DNA from 3 places in the Ralstonia flaminis genome. Region 1 is predicted to be linked to each of the others. Evidence: predicted binding sites of a transcription regulator. Region 1 holds the regulator's gene; each other region holds the start of a gene.
What was found. Region 1 encodes LexA, which represses DNA repair genes until DNA is damaged. Its sites were predicted from a motif close to ACTGTATNNNNATACAGT; they were not measured.
Positions count from the first base shown of each region.

Region 2: recA (recombinase RecA) is a predicted target of LexA. The motif match lies at 1,477-1,494, and genes of this name have one in related genera.
Region 3: imuA (translesion DNA synthesis-associated protein ImuA) is a predicted target of LexA. The motif match lies at 2,627-2,644, and genes of this name have one in related genera.

Region 1 is NZ_CATZLL010000004.1:242,696-248,205, reverse strand. Features, by position in the region: gene R2N11_RS08050 (dipeptidase) at 1-860, shown strand, start outside; gene R2N11_RS08045 (cupin) at 877-1,188, shown strand; gene R2N11_RS08040 (hypothetical protein) at 1,512-1,694, opposite strand; gene lexA (transcriptional repressor LexA) at 1,815-2,468, opposite strand; gene R2N11_RS08030 (ferredoxin--NADP reductase) at 2,712-3,488, shown strand; gene R2N11_RS08025 (asparaginase) at 3,614-4,618, shown strand; gene rpsF (30S ribosomal protein S6) at 4,712-5,080, shown strand; gene priB (primosomal replication protein N) at 5,122-5,448, shown strand; gene rpsR (30S ribosomal protein S18) at 5,461-5,510, shown strand, end outside.
Region 2 is NZ_CATZLL010000018.1:19,795-25,304, reverse strand. Features, by position in the region: gene recX (recombination regulator RecX) at 1-166, opposite strand, end outside; gene recA (recombinase RecA) at 263-1,324, opposite strand; gene R2N11_RS22925 (response regulator) at 1,604-2,311, shown strand; gene R2N11_RS22920 (sensor histidine kinase) at 2,304-3,863, shown strand; gene R2N11_RS22915 (DUF4212 domain-containing protein) at 3,860-4,165, shown strand; gene R2N11_RS22910 (MFS transporter) at 4,365-5,510, shown strand, end outside.
Region 3 is NZ_CATZLL010000013.1:83,416-88,925, reverse strand. Features, by position in the region: gene R2N11_RS19195 (error-prone DNA polymerase) at 1-142, opposite strand, end outside; gene R2N11_RS19190 (Y-family DNA polymerase) at 150-1,724, opposite strand; gene imuA (translesion DNA synthesis-associated protein ImuA) at 1,657-2,601, opposite strand; gene R2N11_RS19180 (hypothetical protein) at 2,749-2,934, shown strand; gene dbpA (ATP-dependent RNA helicase DbpA) at 2,949-4,346, shown strand; gene R2N11_RS19170 (hypothetical protein) at 4,376-5,068, opposite strand; gene R2N11_RS19165 (DUF4337 domain-containing protein) at 5,201-5,510, opposite strand, start outside.

The DNA of each region.
Region 1 (5,510 bases):
CCGCGCATACGGCGATTGTTTCGATGACCGGAGCGGCATCGGCCAGCTCCATCCCCCAGACGGCCACGGCCACGCTCAAGGGTGGCGATCTGGGTGTGGCCGCCGCCGCGCTCGAAGCCAAGCGCGATGCCTTTGTGAGCAGCTTGGCGGCGCAAGGCAAGTTCTCGATCGACATCACGCGCAATGCGGACAGCATCGTCGTGAAGGTCACCGGTACCTCAGCACACGGCTCGCGTCCGGAAGAGGGCGTCAACCCGCTGCCGCGCCTGGCGCTGTTCCTGCGCGCAGCGGATCTGGGTCTGGCTGACAACGCCTACGCACACGCCGTGCGTTACCTGACCGACCTCTACGGCACCGACTACCTCGGCAGCACTATGGGCCTCGCCTACAAAGACGACTTCATGGGCCCGCTCACCATCTCGCCCACCGTGATCGGCGACAAGAACGGCCGCGTGGAGGTGACCGCCAACGTGCGCATGCCGCGCGGCAAGACGCCCGAGGCGCTGCGCGGCGAGATCGCCGGCAAGATCAATGCATGGGCCAACGCCAACCATGTCGCCCTGGAGATCAACCACGACCAGGGCAACTGGATGGCACGTGATCCGAAGGGGGCCTGGCTGTCGACGCTGCTCAACATCTACGGCGACACGACCGGCCTGGACGCCAAGCCGGTGCCGACCGCCGGCAGCACCACGGCCAAGCTGATGCCGAACGCCATCAACTTTGGCCCGGCCATGCCCGGCAAGAAGTACACCGCGCACAACGCCAACGAGTACAAGGAGGTGCCGGATCTCGACCTGGATATGCAGATGTTCACCGAGATGCTAGTGCGCATCGGCAACCTGCCGTCGATGCAATAAACGTCGCACGATCGCCATGAAGATCATCCGCGCCAAGTCGTTTACCGCCGAGCGTGCCTGGGGTGCGCTCGACATTGCCAATATGGGCGGCATCACCACGCGCCTGCATTGGACCGATCAGCCCTATCGCTGGCACGTGAACGATGGCGAGGAGGTCTTCGTGGTGCTCGACGGTACCGTCGACATGCACTATCGAGAGGGTGGTGCGGAGTTGGTTGCTGTATTGGAGCCGGGCGATATTTTTTTCGCCGGCATGGGGTGTGAGCATGTGGCCCACCCACGCGGTGCCGCGCGCATCCTTGTTGTCGAGAAGGCCGGTAGCGTCTAGCCGAGCCAGCAAGTTGCGACGCAAAAAAAAGCCCGCAATTAGCGGGCTTCGAATTCAGCGATCTCAATTGCCCCTGAGGGCATTAGCAATACTACTGTCACGTACGCCAAACAAAATCCGGGTAAACGTCCGTTTTGCCGGCGGAACATCCTCGGATGTGGCGCTGCAGCAACATGCGGACTGAAAAAACAGCCCGCACAAATGGCGGGCCGAAAATCAGTTGAAGAAAGCCCTGTCCTCAGGGCCCGGCCAGTGTATGAAATCAGTTGCGGCGGCAGCATTGGGGTATGCCCTGATCCGAGTCGCGCCGTGACGCATTGGTGTCAACAACGCTCGGCACCCGCTGGGAGGGCCGCCGCCGGAATTGCGTCCAGCATGCGGCAGATCGCGGCCATGCTGCCGACCATCGTGCGGCGCTGCTCCCCTTGATAGATGCGTACTCCCTGGGTTTGGCGGAAGGGCACCGGATGCACCGGGCGGCGGGAAGACATCGATCCGAGTCGCATGGCAGACCTCGTGAGTTCGGGTGAAAAAGCGGGCGGCAAGACGCCGCCCCGGCGAGCCAACGGCTCACCTCCGGGTAAGGCAAAACAACAAGGGGAAAACGGCGCGTGCGCGCCTGAGACTTACGGGGCGGCTGGCCGGATCAGGCCGACAGCCAAGCCCTCCAGGTGAAATTCGTCGCGATCCAGGTCGACGTGGATTGGCTCGAACTCAGGGTTCTCGGCGATCAGCTCCACATGACGGCCCTTGCGCTGGAAGCGCTTGACCGTAACGTCGTCCCCCAGGCGTGCCACGACAATCTTGCCGTTGGTGGCCTCGGTCGCGCGCTGCACGGCTAGCAGGTCGCCATCGAGAATGCCGGCATCGCGCATGCTCATGCCACGCACTTTCAGCAGGAAGTCCGGTTGGGCGGAGAACAGTGACGGATCGACCTGGTATTGCCGATCAATATGCTCAGCGGCCAGGATTGGACTACCAGCAGCCACACGGCCCACCAGCGGCAACGTCAATTGCATCAACCCCATCGATGGCAGCGAAAACTGGTGCTGACTCGCATCCGTGCCCGTCGCGCGCAGCCGGATGCCGCGGGAGGCGCCGGGCGTCAGCTCGATCACGCCCTTGCGCGCCAGCGCCCGAAGGTGCTCTTCAGCAGCGTTGGGCGACGAGAAGCCAAACTCCGCGGCAATCTCGGCGCGGGTGGGCGGAAAGCCTGTGCGCTGGATCGTCTGGCGGATCAGGTCGTAGATCTGCTGCTGGCGAGCGGTGAGGGTGGCCATTGGTGCACTGTATATCTGAACAGGTGCTGTGATTTTATACAGTGATGCGGGAAGCGCAAGTGATTTCGTTGTGACGTGTTGCGCGGTTGCGCCGCAGCCTCTGACCCAGGTCAAAACCTGTGCGGCTGGTTAGAAGCTTATGCGCAATCCATGCAGGCGCTGCGAAGGGGAATCGCATAAAATCAAGGCCTTGACCGTATTTTGCACTGCCACAAAGCCTCGTTGGGCTGGCCAAACGTCACCATGTCCGCATTCAACCAAGAGACCGTTCTGAGCGTCCATCACTGGAACGACTCCCTGTTCAGCTTCAAGACCACGCGCGATCAGGCGCTGCGCTTCCATAACGGCCACTTCGTCATGATTGGTCTGGAAGTCGAGGGCAAGCCGCTGATGCGTGCTTACAGCATTGCCAGCCCGAACTACGAAGAGCATCTGGAATTCTTCAGCATCAAGGTCCAGAACGGTCCGCTCACCTCGCGCCTGCAGCACCTGAAAGTCGGCGACAAGCTGCTGGTGAGCAAGAAGCCGGTCGGCACGCTCGTGTTGGATGATCTGCTGCCCGGCAAGAATCTGTACCTATTCGGTACCGGCACTGGCCTGGCGCCGTTCATGAGCATCATCCAAGACCCGGACACCTACGAGCGCTTCGAAAAAGTCGTGCTGCTGCACGGCGTGCGCCAGGTGAGCGAATTGGCCTATGCCGACTTCATCACCAGCGAGTTGCCGAACAACGAATTCTTCGGTGACCAAGTGCGTGAGAAGTTGATTTACTACCCGACCGTCACGCGCGAGCCGTTCCGCAACATGGGCCGCCTGACCGATCTCGTGGACAACGGCAAGCTGTCTGCCGACATCGGGCTGCCGCCGCTGGACCCGGCCGTCGATCGCGCCATGATTTGTGGCAGCCCGGCCATGCTGGATGACACCTGCAAGCTGCTTGATGCGCGTGGCTTCAAGATTTCGCCGCGCATGGGCGAGGCCGGTGACTATGTGATCGAGCGCGCTTTCGTCGAGAAGTAAGCACCGCTCTTCTGTTGCAGACGCCGGCCTGAGTGCCGGCGTTTTGCTTTGGCGCTTGCCCAAGGGCAATCCCGCGTCGGCAAAGGCGGGACGCGCGGATACAATGCGCGCCTTGCTCACCACGCATGTCCACAACGATGTCCTTGCCTACCATTGCCATCCTCGCTACCGGTGGCACGATCGCCGGGTCCGCCGATGATGCGGGCTCGGCTGCCCGCTACCGTGCCGGCGCCGTACCCATCGATCAATTGCTTGCGGCCAGCAAACTTGGGCTGGAGCGCATTGCCAATGTGCGTGCCGAGCAGGTCGCTCAGATTGACAGCAAGGACCTGACCTTTGATGTGTGGGAGAAACTGGTCGCGCGCATCCGCCACTGGATCGACGTCGAGCGCGTGGATGGTGTGGTCATCACGCACGGCACGGACACGCTCGAAGAGACGGCCATGCTGTTGCACCTGACGCAGCAGACAGACGCGCCCATCGTTGTGACTGCAGCGATGCGGCCGTCGACCTCGCTGTCGGCGGATGGCCCGCTGAACCTGCTGAATGCTGTGCGACTGGCTGCCAGTCCGGCCTCGCGCGGGCGCGGTGTATTGGTGGCGCTCAATCAGCGCGTGCACGCGGCACGTGATGTGCAGAAAGGACACACCTACGCGGTGGAGGCGTTTGTCTCGCCGGATAATGGTCCGGTGGGCTTTGTCCTCGACACGCAGGTGCAGTTCTCGCGTGCGACCCAGCGCCCGGCCTCGGCCGACATGCTGCCCATGCCGCAGGCGGGCCAATGGCCATGGGTGGAGGTGCTGGCAAGCTACGCGCAACCGGATGCGCGACTGGTCGATGCGCTTGTGGCGGCTGGCGTGAAGGGGCTGGTAATCGCGGCGACTGGCGCGGGCTCCATCCACACAAATCTCGAGACTGCACTGGAGCGCGCCAGCCAGCAAGGCGTGTTTGTGCTGCGTTCGACACGTACCGGCGCCGGCGTCGTGCCCGCGCAACCCAATGGGCAGGGCTGGGCCTCCACGGGCACGCTCAATCCGTATAAGGCGCGCGTACTACTGATGCTGCTTCTCGCGGCCGGGCGTGCCCAGGCAGAAGCTGCCTCCCTACAGCAAGTCATTGATCGGTATTGAAAAAATCGTCAAAGCCTGCGTATAATGGCAGGCTAACCAACCTTGCTGCACCGGAGTGTGACGCCCGGGCGGCTTAATCCACAAGGAGCGTCAATGCGTCATTACGAAATCGTCTTCATCGTCCATCCGGACCAGAGCGAGCAAGTGCCTGCGATGATCGAGCGCTACAAGAGCACGGTCACCACGCAAGGCGGCCAAGTGCATCGCGTCGAGGATTGGGGCCGTCGTCAACTGGCCTACATGATCCAGAAGCTGGCTAAGGCCCACTACGTGTGCATGAACATCGAGTGCGGCAAGGAAACCCTGGCTGAGCTCGAGCACGCGTTCAAGTTCAACGACGCCGTGCTGCGTCACCTCATCGTTCAGACCAAGAAGGCTGAAACGGCTCCGTCGCCGATGATGAAGGAAGTGGCACGCGAAGAGGCCAAGAAGGCCGCCGCTCAGACTGAACAGGCCGCCTAATGCCGCGCGGTGCGGCGTACGTTTGATCACGCGCCGCGAGCATGGACGGAAACCCCGGGGACAACGCCATCAACCGCCTGCAGCTCGTCGCCACATTGGTCGAGCGCGAGGTGATGCGATACACCCCAGCCGGCGTGCCCATCGTCAATTGCCTGTTGACCTACAGCGGGCAGGCGATGGAAGCGCAAACGGCGCGACAGGTCGAGTTTTCGATCGAAGCGCTGGGCGCTGGCAAGATGGCCTCCGTTCTGGACCGCATCGCACCGGGCACCGTCTTGGATTGCGTCGGATTCCTGGCTCGCAAGCACCGCAGCAGCAAGACACTGGTCTTTCACATCTCCGGATGTAACGTATTCGTAAAGGATTGAATCATGGCATTCATGAACAAGAAGCAGCGCGACGCGAAGAACAAGAAGCGCTTCCAGCAGCA
Region 2 (5,510 bases), on a different contig from region 1:
ACAGCCAGTTCTCACCCTCCAACCAATCCAGCAGCGCGTCCACCTCCTCTGCAGATTCGGCGTGCGGCGCCAGCTTGCGGCGCAGTTCGGCACGGCTATGCTCGCGCCGGGACAAATAGCCCAGCGCGCGCGCCTTGAGTGATAGCGGTTGACGCGGCAACGGCATGTGGTTTCACGCCCCAAAGAAAAACGCCCGCCGTTGGGGGACGGCAGGCGTATGAAGCTCGATAAAGCCGCCGATCTGCGCCGGCGGCCAACCCAATTACTCTTCCTCAACCTCGACTGCGGCCGCCACGACGGCGCTCATCGGGGTCACGCCCAGCGCTTCGCGGACCTTGTTCTCGATGTCGCGGGCCAGGTCGGGGTTCTCGCGCAGGTATTCGCGGCAGTTGTCACGGCCCTGGCCGATGCGCTCGCCGCCGTAGCTGTACCAGGCGCCGGACTTCTCAACAATCTTGGCCTCAACGCCCAGGTCGATGATCTCGCCCTCGCGCGACACGCCCTGGCCGTAGAGGATGTCGAAGATGGCTTCACGGAACGGCGGCGCCACCTTGTTCTTGACGACCTTGACCTTGGTTTCGTTGCCGACCACGTCGTCGCCCTTCTTGATCGAGCCAATGCGGCGGATATCCAAACGCACCGAAGCATAGAACTTAAGCGCGTTACCGCCCGTGGTGGTTTCAGGCGAGCCGAACATCACACCAATCTTCATGCGGATCTGGTTGATGAAGATCACCATGCAGTTGGTCTTCTTGATCGTGCCGGTGAGCTTGCGCAGCGCCTGACTCATCAGACGGGCTTGCAGGCCGGGCAGCGCATCGCCCATTTCGCCTTCGATTTCAGCCTTGGGCACCAGGGCAGCCACCGAGTCGATCACGATCAGGTCGACCGAGCCCGAACGCACCAGCGCGTCGGCAATTTCCAGGGCCTGTTCACCCGTGTCCGGCTGGGAGATCAGCAGGTCCGGCACGCTCACGCCGATCTTGTCAGCGTAAGTGACGTCAAGCGCATGTTCCGCGTCGATAAAGGCGCAGGTGCCGCCCAGCTTCTGCATCTCGGCAACCACCTGCAGTGTCAGCGTGGTCTTACCGGACGATTCCGGACCGTAGATCTCAATCACGCGGCCGCGCGGCAGACCACCAACGCCCAGCGCCACGTCCAGCCCCAGCGAGCCCGTGGACACGACCTGGACCGGCTCTACCTCGGCATCGCCCATCTTCATGATGGAGCCCTTGCCGAACTGCTTTTCGATCTGCGCGAGTGCGGCAGCCAGCGCCTTCTGCTTTTCTGCGCTCATCGTGGCTGCCTTCTTGCCGTCTTCCATGGTCGTCCTTCGTGCGATTTGGTGTATAAATGGGCCGCAAGGGCCGATGATTCCTGCGTTTGTTCGCAACAGCAATCAGCTGCACGGCCTGACGCTGGAACCAATCTTGATACTTTAGCGCCGCCAAGACTACAGCACCGCGAATTCGGAGTACTGTATAAAAAACCAGTGGTTTTGACAAGTCTCCAGCGCAGCGATTGCGCAACAACACGCGTGTAAACAATGTAGCGGGCGGGATGGGCGAGCCAGACCCTTGCCCAGCATCGCGGGGAGACACGCATGCGCATCCTGATAGCCGAAGACGACGCCACCCTGGCCGACGGGCTGACCCGTTCGCTGCGCCAGGCCGGCTATGCCGTCGACCGGGCAGAAGACGGGGCCGCCGCCGATGCGGCGCTTGCCACACAGACGGCCCAGACCTATGACCTCCTGATCCTCGACGTGGGGCTGCCGCGCCTGTCGGGGCTGGAGGTGCTCAGACGCCTGCGCTCGCGCGGGGCCATGCTGCCGGTGCTGATCCTAACCGCCGCAGATAGCGTGGAAGACCGCGTCAAGGGCCTGGACCTGGGCGCAGACGACTATATGGCCAAGCCCTTCGCCCTGTCCGAGCTGGAGGCACGCGTGCGTGCGCTGGTACGACGCGGCACCGGCGGCGGCGCCACGCTCGTCCGGCACGGCCCCCTGGCGTTCGACCAGGTTGGCCGCATCGCCTATATCCATGACCAGATGATCGACCTGTCAGCGCGTGAGATCGGGCTGCTGGAAATCCTGCTGGCGCGCGCGGGCCGGCTGGTGTCGAAGGAGCAGTTGGTCGACCACCTGTGCGGCTGGGGCGAAGAAGTCAGCAACAACGCCATCGAGGTGTACGTCCACCGCTTGCGCAAGAAGATCGAGGTGGATGGCATCCGCATTGCCACCGTACGCGGACTGGGCTATTGCCTGGAGCGCGCCGCCACCCCCGCCAACCCTGCTGCTGCCCATGGCTGATCGGCTGGCCTGGCCGTGGCGTCGCCACCGGATACCGCGCGCACCGCGTACCAGCGCTGCACCCCAGGCCGACGACCGCGACCTCGCCGATACCCTCCCCCATCTCGAAGACGACGCCACCGGGCCCGTCGCGCGATCGCTGTTTGGCGAGATTCTCGACTGGATGCTCGCGCCACTGTTGCTGCTCTGGCCGATGAGCATTGCGGTGACGTACCTCGTGGCCAAGTCGATTGCGAATGCGCCGTACGACCGCGCGCTGGAATCGAGCGCCATCGTACTCAGCCAGCAGTTGCGTGAGGTGAACGGACGCGTGACGCTGCAGTTGCCGATCTCCGCGCGCGAGATCCTGCGCGCCGACGAGACCGACAACATCTATTACCAGGTGCTCGGCGAGAGCGGCGAGTTCGTCTCGGGCGATCGCGATCTGCCGCTGCCTCCTGAGGAAGACGCCAACGCCGGTGGTCTCGTGCAGCTGCGCGACGACCACATCCATGGCGCAGAGATCCGTGTGGCGTATACGTTTGTGCAGCGCCCCGGCATGACCGGCGGCAAACCCGCGTTGGTGCAAGTGGCCGAAACGCTCGACAAGCGTGCGCAACTGGCCAACGAAATCATCAAGGGCGTGATCCTGCCGCAGTTCGTGATCCTGCCGCTGGCGGTCATTCTGGTGTGGTTCGGGCTCACACGCGGGCTGGCACCGCTCAATGCGATCCAGGAGCGCATCCGCGCACGCAACCCGGGGGATACCAGCCCCATTGACGAAGGCGCCGCCCCGCAGGAGCTGACGCCACTGGTGGCATCGTTCAACGACCTGCTCGGGCGGCTGGAGCAATCGGTGCAGACGCAGAAGCGTTTCATTGCCGATGCCGCACACCAGATGAAGACGCCGCTGGCCGGCCTGCGCATGCAGGCGGAACTCGCGCAGCGTGAACAGTCGCCCGACGAGCTGCGCCGCACGCTAGCCCACATCGCCGACAGCTCGGACCGGACGGCGCACCTTGTCAAGCAATTGCTCTCGCTGGCGCGCATGGAGAACATGGGCGCAACCGACGGCATGGTGCCGCTCGATATCTGCGCGCTGTCGCGGCAGGTGGTGGCTGACTGGCTGCAGAAAGCGTGGGCCAAGCGGATCGACCTCGGCTTCGAAGAGCCTGGCCCACCGGTCATGACGTCCGGCAACGCCACGATGCTGGCCGAGATGCTCAACAACCTGCTCGACAACGCCATCCGCTACACGCCCGATGGCGGTCATGTCACGGTGCGCGTGACCACCGCACCGTTCGAGCCGTTCGTGTTCATCGACGTGGACGACACCGGCCCCGGCATCCCCGTGGCAGAACGTGAACACGTGATGCAGCGCTTCTATCGCATTCTCGGCACGCAGGCCGAGGGCAGCGGACTGGGCCTGGCCATCGTGCGTGAGATCGTGCAGCAGCACGGCGGCGACATCGAGGTGCTCGACAACGTCCACCAGACATCGCCACGCGTGGCGGGCGCGCGCTTTCGCATCACGCTGCATCGCTGCGCACCGGATGGGGAAACCACCGCATGAGCATCACGCCCGGAACGCCCGCACGCCAACGCTGGATCGCCAACATGCGCTGGATCGCCGCGCTGTTGGGGGTGTGGTTTGTCGTCACCTATGTGGTGGCGTTTTTCGCGCGCGATCTGTCGATGCGCTTCTTCGGTTGGCCGTTCGCTTACTGGGTGGCAGGGCAAGGCGCACCCATCGTCTATGTGCTGATCACCGTGCTGTATGCGTGGCGCACCAACCGCGCTGCGGATGCTGCATCGCAGGATGACGAGGCATCGCATCACGAAGCCACCGAGCCCTCTCCACCGCCTTCCATTTGATGCGCTGAAGCAGCAAATTGCGCTGCAACGCAACGCGCACATCCTCGTGTATACCCCGACGAAATTGCCCCGTTGATGGGGTGTTCGTGTCAGAACGCAGTAAGTTTCGCTTCCCACAATCGTTCACAATTCCGCGGGCGATTGCTTTGCGTTGTCATGTCCATGCCCAGCGGGACGACCTACGAAAACAGGAGACAACATGGCAACCGTGCAAAGTGCACCGAACGCGCCCGCCGGGCGTGTCCAGCCTGCGCCCATGACGAAGGAGGAGAAGAAAGTCATCTTCGCTTCGTCGCTCGGGACGGTGTTCGAGTGGTACGACTTCTATCTCTACGGCTCGCTGGCGGCAATCATCGCCAAGCAGTTCTTCTCGGGCCTGGATCCAACGGCGGGTTTCATCTTTGCACTGCTGGCCTTTGCCGCCGGCTTCCTGGTGCGCCCGTTTGGCGCGCTGGTGTTCGGCCGGCTGGGCGACATGATCGGCCGCAAATACACGTTCCTGGTCACCATCGTGATCATGGGTACGTCGACGTTTATCGTCGGCCTGTTGCCCTCTTACGGCACGATTGGCGTGGCCGCACCGATCATCCTGATCGCGCTGCGCATGCTGCAAGGTCTGGCGCTGGGCGGTGAATACGGTGGTGCTGCCACGTATGTCGCCGAGCACGCGCCGCATGGCCGTCGCGGCGCCTACACCTCGTGGATCCAGACCACGGCCACGCTGGGCCTGTTCCTGTCGCTGGTCGTCATCCTGGTGGTGCGCGAACTGACCGGCAAGGCGTTCGACGACTGGGGCTGGCGTATCCCGTTCCTGGTGTCGATCCTGCTGCTGGCGACGTCGGTGTACATCCGCCTGTCGATGAGCGAATCGCCGGCATTCCAGAAGATGAAGGCCGAGGGCAAAACCTCCAAGGCCCCGCTGACGGAAGCCTTCGGCCAGTGGCGTAACCTGAAGATCGTGATCCTGGCGCTGCTCGGTCTGACCGCGGGCCAGGCCGTGGTGTGGTACACGGGCCAGTTCTACGCGCTGTTCTTCCTCACCCAGGTGCTGAAGGTGGACGCGTTCACGGCCAACGTGCTGATTGCCGTGGCGCTGGCCATCGGCACGCCGTTCTTCGTGTTCTTCGGCTCGCTGTCGGACCGCATCGGCCGCAAGAAGATCATCATGGCCGGCTGCCTGCTGGCGGTGCTGACCTACTTCCCGCTGTTCAAGGCGCTCACGCACTACGCCAACCCGGCGCTGGAGCGTGCCCAGCAAACCGCGCAGATCACCATCACGGTCGACCCCAAGGAGTGCTCGTTCCAGGGCAGCCCGATTGCCCGTGAGGTGGACTTCCGCTCGTCA
Region 3 (5,510 bases), on a different contig from region 1:
CCAAGGCCTGATAGCCGTATTGCTTGGCGCGCTCCACCAGTTCTTTGGGATGCGACGCGCCGGTCAGGAACGTGAAGTTGCTGATGCAATGCAACTCGGCATAGTCAGGCAGGCCGATAGGAAGTGATGCGGTTGTCGCCATGACACGCTTAGCCGAACAGGCCGTGCAGATACCAGCGGGCGTCTTCCTCGCTGGCCGATGCAGAAACACGCTCGCGGTAGACCCAGTAGCGCACGGCTTCCTCGCCTTCTGCGATGAAGTAGTCGCGCTTGATGAGAGCATCGTCCCACCAGCCGGATTCAATGCGCTCGGGCAAGGACACCAGCCGCAATGGTCCACGGTAATACGGATAGTGCTGGCGCGTCAGCAGCGGGATGGGCTTCTCCAACAGCCACAGCGGCCGCTCGGGCTGCTGCGCGTGCCATTGCGCCAGCGCTAGACGCACAGCGGCGCGGCTGTGCGCGGTGGTGGCGGCGTTCACCTCCACCCAGTGGTTGGCGCGCTCGGGGCGGTGATCAGCGCACGGCTGTGGGTGGCGCACGTTGCCCGCACCTAGCCGGGCGATGAGCGTGTCGATCAGGCGAGCTGCATCTTCTGCACGGCCACCGGGCTCGGGGAACAAGGATTCGGTGGGCGGAGCCAGCGGTGTTGCGTCTGTCACCGTCAAACGTAGCTCGACCACCGGAGCGATCAGCGTGAGCCGGTGCACGCGCTCGTGCAGCACGCGTGACAGATGCGCCAGCGTGCGGACCGGCTGCGCCAGTGCGATCTCCACCGGCGTGGAGGACACGGCATCGTCACTGCCCCGGCCGCGCCGTCGCTCGTGCTCCAGCGTGAGCCGGTAGGTCTTGGCACCCAGTTGATGCGCCGACAGCCAGCCGACCAGTTGCAGCAGCAGTTGCTCAGATGCGGCCAGCACACCTTCGGCGCTGTCGATGCGACCGGGCAACTCCAACGGCACATCAAAGCGCAGCGGTGCAGCAAACCATGTGAAGCTCTCGTGCCCATCGCCATAGGCCGCATCAAGCGTATCGACCAGCAGCGGCCCACAGCGGCGGCGCAGGCCCGCACGTGGCAGCGCTCGCAAATCGGCCAGCCTGCGGCAACCGAGGCCCTCAAGCCAGTCCGGGCGTGTCAGGCGAACCACGGCATCGATCGACAATGCATCCAGCAGGGTCGACATGCGCTCCAGTCGCACCGCCCGCCGTACGCCACCGTGCAGGCCGCCTGAAGTTGCTGTGCGATGCCCGCGCAACGATCGCGTGCTCGCCAGCCATGCGGCACCGCGTGCCGTCGGTCCGGCGCCGAGCACCGGCACGGCACCCAGCCGGTACGCACAATACTTCACAGCCCGACACAGCGCGCGATGCCCACCGAACAGGCGCAGGCTTGCCTCCACCTCCAGCAGCACGGTCGCCTCGTCAGCCACATCCAGTGTCACGTGCGGTGTGAATGCCAGCAGCGCCAGCGCCAGCGATTGCATCAGCCGCGCCTCGGCCGCTAAGTCGCGCTCAAGCTGTACGGCGTGCGGCACCAGCGCCTGCGCGCCCGCCCGGCGCAGGCCTACGTGCACGCCTTCTCGCACCGCCAGACGGTTGGCCGACACCACGCGCTCCTGCTCCAGCACTAACACCGGCAGGGGCAGTGCGGCCGGATCAGACCACCGGGGTCGAAGCGCGTCCAGCGGCAGCCGGGGCAGATGCACCGCGATCCAGAACGGCATGATCAGAAGCATCCGACAATGCATCGAACGCAGAAGAAGACGACAGCGCAGCCAACAGCGACGCGGTGGCCGGGTCCATGGTGAATGGCTCGGCAGGTTGTATTGGCAACGAACGAACGGAAGCGCGTCCCGCCTGCAGCGGATCCGCCAACGGCAGCAGCAACGGCGTGTCCCGCAGCGGCCCGCGCCGCTTGTGAAAGAGGATGGACAACGCATCGCCACCCGCCGGCACCAACCCAAGGCGCAGCACCGCAGGCGATGACTCCCGCAGCGCCTGGGTCGGCCGGAACACCCAGATGGCGCTCTCGCCTGCCTGTGCCAGCACCTGCAGCCGGCGCAGTGCTCCAGGGCGCGCCTGGTTCAGCCAGATCAGCACGCCACCGAATGCCTGGCTGCGCACGACCTGCTCGGCCGCCCACAGCAGGTCTGCGGGCTTGTCGGCGCGCACCCAGACGATCTGTTCAGGAGAGAAGTCCCAGCCGACCAGCCGTACTGCGTTGGGCAGATGTGGGGGGCCAACCAGAGCAATCCGTCCACCATTCGGCCCTGCTCCCGTGCATAGCGTGGACAGAGCCGGGCGCAGCAGGCGACATTCGCCAATGCCGGGTTGGGGGCACAGCAGTTCAGTCAGCCCGCCAAGCGGCCAGCCGCCACTGGGCAACTCGGTGTTCAGCGCGTCATAACCGGTGGCCAGGACGCGCCCGTTGGCCCGTGCCAGACTGCCTGCACGCCACAGCGCCGGATGTAGCGTCTCGGGCGCTGGTACTATCCGGGCTCTTTGCGCAGACTGGCGCGACCCGTACACCGCCGGCCCAGTGGCGGTGAGGCGTTCCGCCACACCTTCGGCGGGAAAAAGAGACGGGGACGACGCAAACATGGGAGGCGCAAGGCAAGCTGCGAATACTGTATGGATATACAGTATCACAACTTCTGCTCTGCGCTAGCCTGTTTCTAAACGTCCTTGTCGCCGCCCCGCCCTTCCTCGCCACCAACGGTGCGCAACCGAACTCACCCGGAGAAAACCGTGTTCACTTGCAAAAACCAGAGCTGCGGCACGCAGTGGGAACTGTCCGACGTCGTCATCAAGGACGAAGGCCAGGGACCGCTGTTCCGCTGCACGCTCTGTGGCGCACGAAATTACGTCGAGCGTTTCGAAGCCGACGACGGCACGGTCGTCTACGAGCAAATCGAAGGCCGGCCGCTCAATTGACCCGACGCAACGATATGACCACCGAACCGACCGCCACGCCCTTCAGCACCCTTGTGCTCTCCCCCGCCGTGCTCGCGAACCTCGCGCAGCTCGGTTACAACGACATGACGCCGATCCAGGCAGCGAGCCTGCCAATCACGCTTGCTGGCCACGACCTGATCGCGCAGGCGAAGACCGGTAGCGGCAAGACCGCGGCGTTCTCACTCCCGCTGCTCGCGCGGCTCGACGCACGCCGCTTTGATGTGCAAGCGATGGTGCTCTGCCCGACGCGCGAACTCGCCGATCAGGTCACGCAGGAAATCCGCCGCCTCGCGCGCGCCGAAGAGAACGTGAAGGTGCTGACGCTCTGCGGCGGCACGCCGATGCGCCCGCAAGCGGAGAGCCTCGAGCACGGCGCGCATATCGTCGTCGGCACGCCGGGGCGCATCATGGACCATCTCGAACGCGGCAACCTCGTGCTCGGCGCGCTGAAGACGCTCGTGCTCGACGAAGCGGACCGGATGCTCGACATGGGCTTCTTCGACGATATCGCAACGGTCGTACGCCAGTGCCCGACCGACCGGCAGACGCTGCTGTTCTCGGCCACTTACCCGGACGGGATTGCCAAACTGTGTCGGCAGATCCTGCGCAATCCGAAAGAGGTGAAACTCGAAGAGCGCCACGACGACAGCAAGATCCGCCAGCGCTTCTATGAGGTGACCGATAACGAGCGGCTGCATGCGGTCGGGCGGTTGCTCAAGCACTATCGGCCGGTCAGCACGCTCGCGTTCTGCAACACGAAGCAGCAATGCCGCGACCTGCTCGACGTGCTGCGTGCGCAGGGCATCCACGCACTTGCGCTGCATGGCGAACTGGAGCAGCGCGAGCGCGATCAGGTGCTGATCCAGTTCGCGAACCGCAGTTGCTCAGTGCTCGTCGCAACCGACGTCGCCGCGCGCGGGCTCGACATCGCGCAGCTCGAAGCGGTGATCAACGTTGACGTCACGCCCGATCCCGAAGTGCACGTGCACCGGATCGGCCGCACAGGCCGCGCCGATCAGGACGGCTGGGCGCTGAGCCTGGCGAGCATGGATGAGATGGGGCGTGTCGGCAACATCGAGGAGGTGCTCGGGCGCGAGGTCGAATGGCATAAGCTCGCCGAACTCGACACCGGCAGCGACGCACCACTGCTGCCGCCAATGGAGACGCTGCAGATTCTCGGCGGACGCAAGGACAAGATCCGCCCCGGCGACGTACTTGGCGCGCTGACCGGCGACGCGGGCTTTCGCGGCGACCAGATCGGCAAGATCAACGTGACCGAATTCTCAACCTACGTTGCGGTTGAGCGGGGCATCGCACGCGACGCGCTGCGCAAGCTCAACGGCGGCATGGTGAAAGGCAAGAAGGTCAGAGTTCGGCTGATGGACGAATGACGCCGGCGGCCGTCCTCAAGGCTGCACTGTCAGTGCTTGGCCGGCGCCTTGCACAGCCCCTGGTTGTAGAGGATGGCCTTGCCGGTAGCCGCGTAGTTGTCGGCATCGCACGGCGGCAAGAAGCTTGAGCTGTCGCCCTGCATGCGCACGGCAACGGTATCGGACAACGCCGCCAGGCACTGTTCGTTGTCGCCACGGTGGTATTCCGTCACGGCCAGGCCGCTACGGGCCTTATCGCGCTCGATCCAATCCATGAAGGTGTCGCATTCGGAGAGCAACGCGCGCAGCGTTGTGCGGGCAGCGTCATAGTCCTTGGCGGCGTATTGCTTATGCGCTTGGCCGATGCGAACCGACCGTTGGCGATCGGTGCACGCAGCAGGTGGGCGCCGATACTCGCCATCGAACCCAGCGCGCATGCCGCAAAAATCGCGACACGCGTCTTGCGTGGCAGACGTATCGAGCTTGAGCGCGCCATTGCTGCCCGACACCGCGATACGGCAAGCGTCAGCGACGCCGGTGCGGCCCTTGAACGTACCGCTAACTGCGCAGGTATGGCAGTTGGCGCCAATGGTTTCGATGTTGAAGCTGTTGCCCTTGACCGACATCGTGCCGTGGCCGCTACCGCCTTCAACATAGACGTATTCACCGGGCTCGATTGCCGGGCCGGATGCCACGGCCAGTACGCTGACCGACAAGCCCAGGATTGCCACTGCGCGCCGCATCCACATGCCGAATGTCATGGTGTTCGTATCCAGGTTCGCGGAGGCGGACTGCCTCCTGCACGGGCGATATTCTGGCGGCCGCATACATGACAGTGCAACCGCCGCGTGATGAACGATTGTGTCGACCCCAGCCTAGATATGCAGCATCGCCAGCACAGCCAGCACGCCACCCACCCCACCCACGCAGTACGAGATCACCTGCAGCCAGCGCCGGCGTGACAGCAACGTGATCGCCGCCAGTGCAATCGACACTTGCATGGCGACCACCGCCTGCGCCCAGCGATGATGATGGTGCACAGCGCGTTCACTGGCTTCGTCCGCCTCCTTGGCCAGACGCTCCTGGTCTTCGGCCTGGCGGCGGATGTCTTCCTTCTCGGTGGCATAGCGCTGGGCTTCGCGCTTGGCGGCAGCCTGGTCGGTGCCGGGCAGTTGTGCGGTCAGC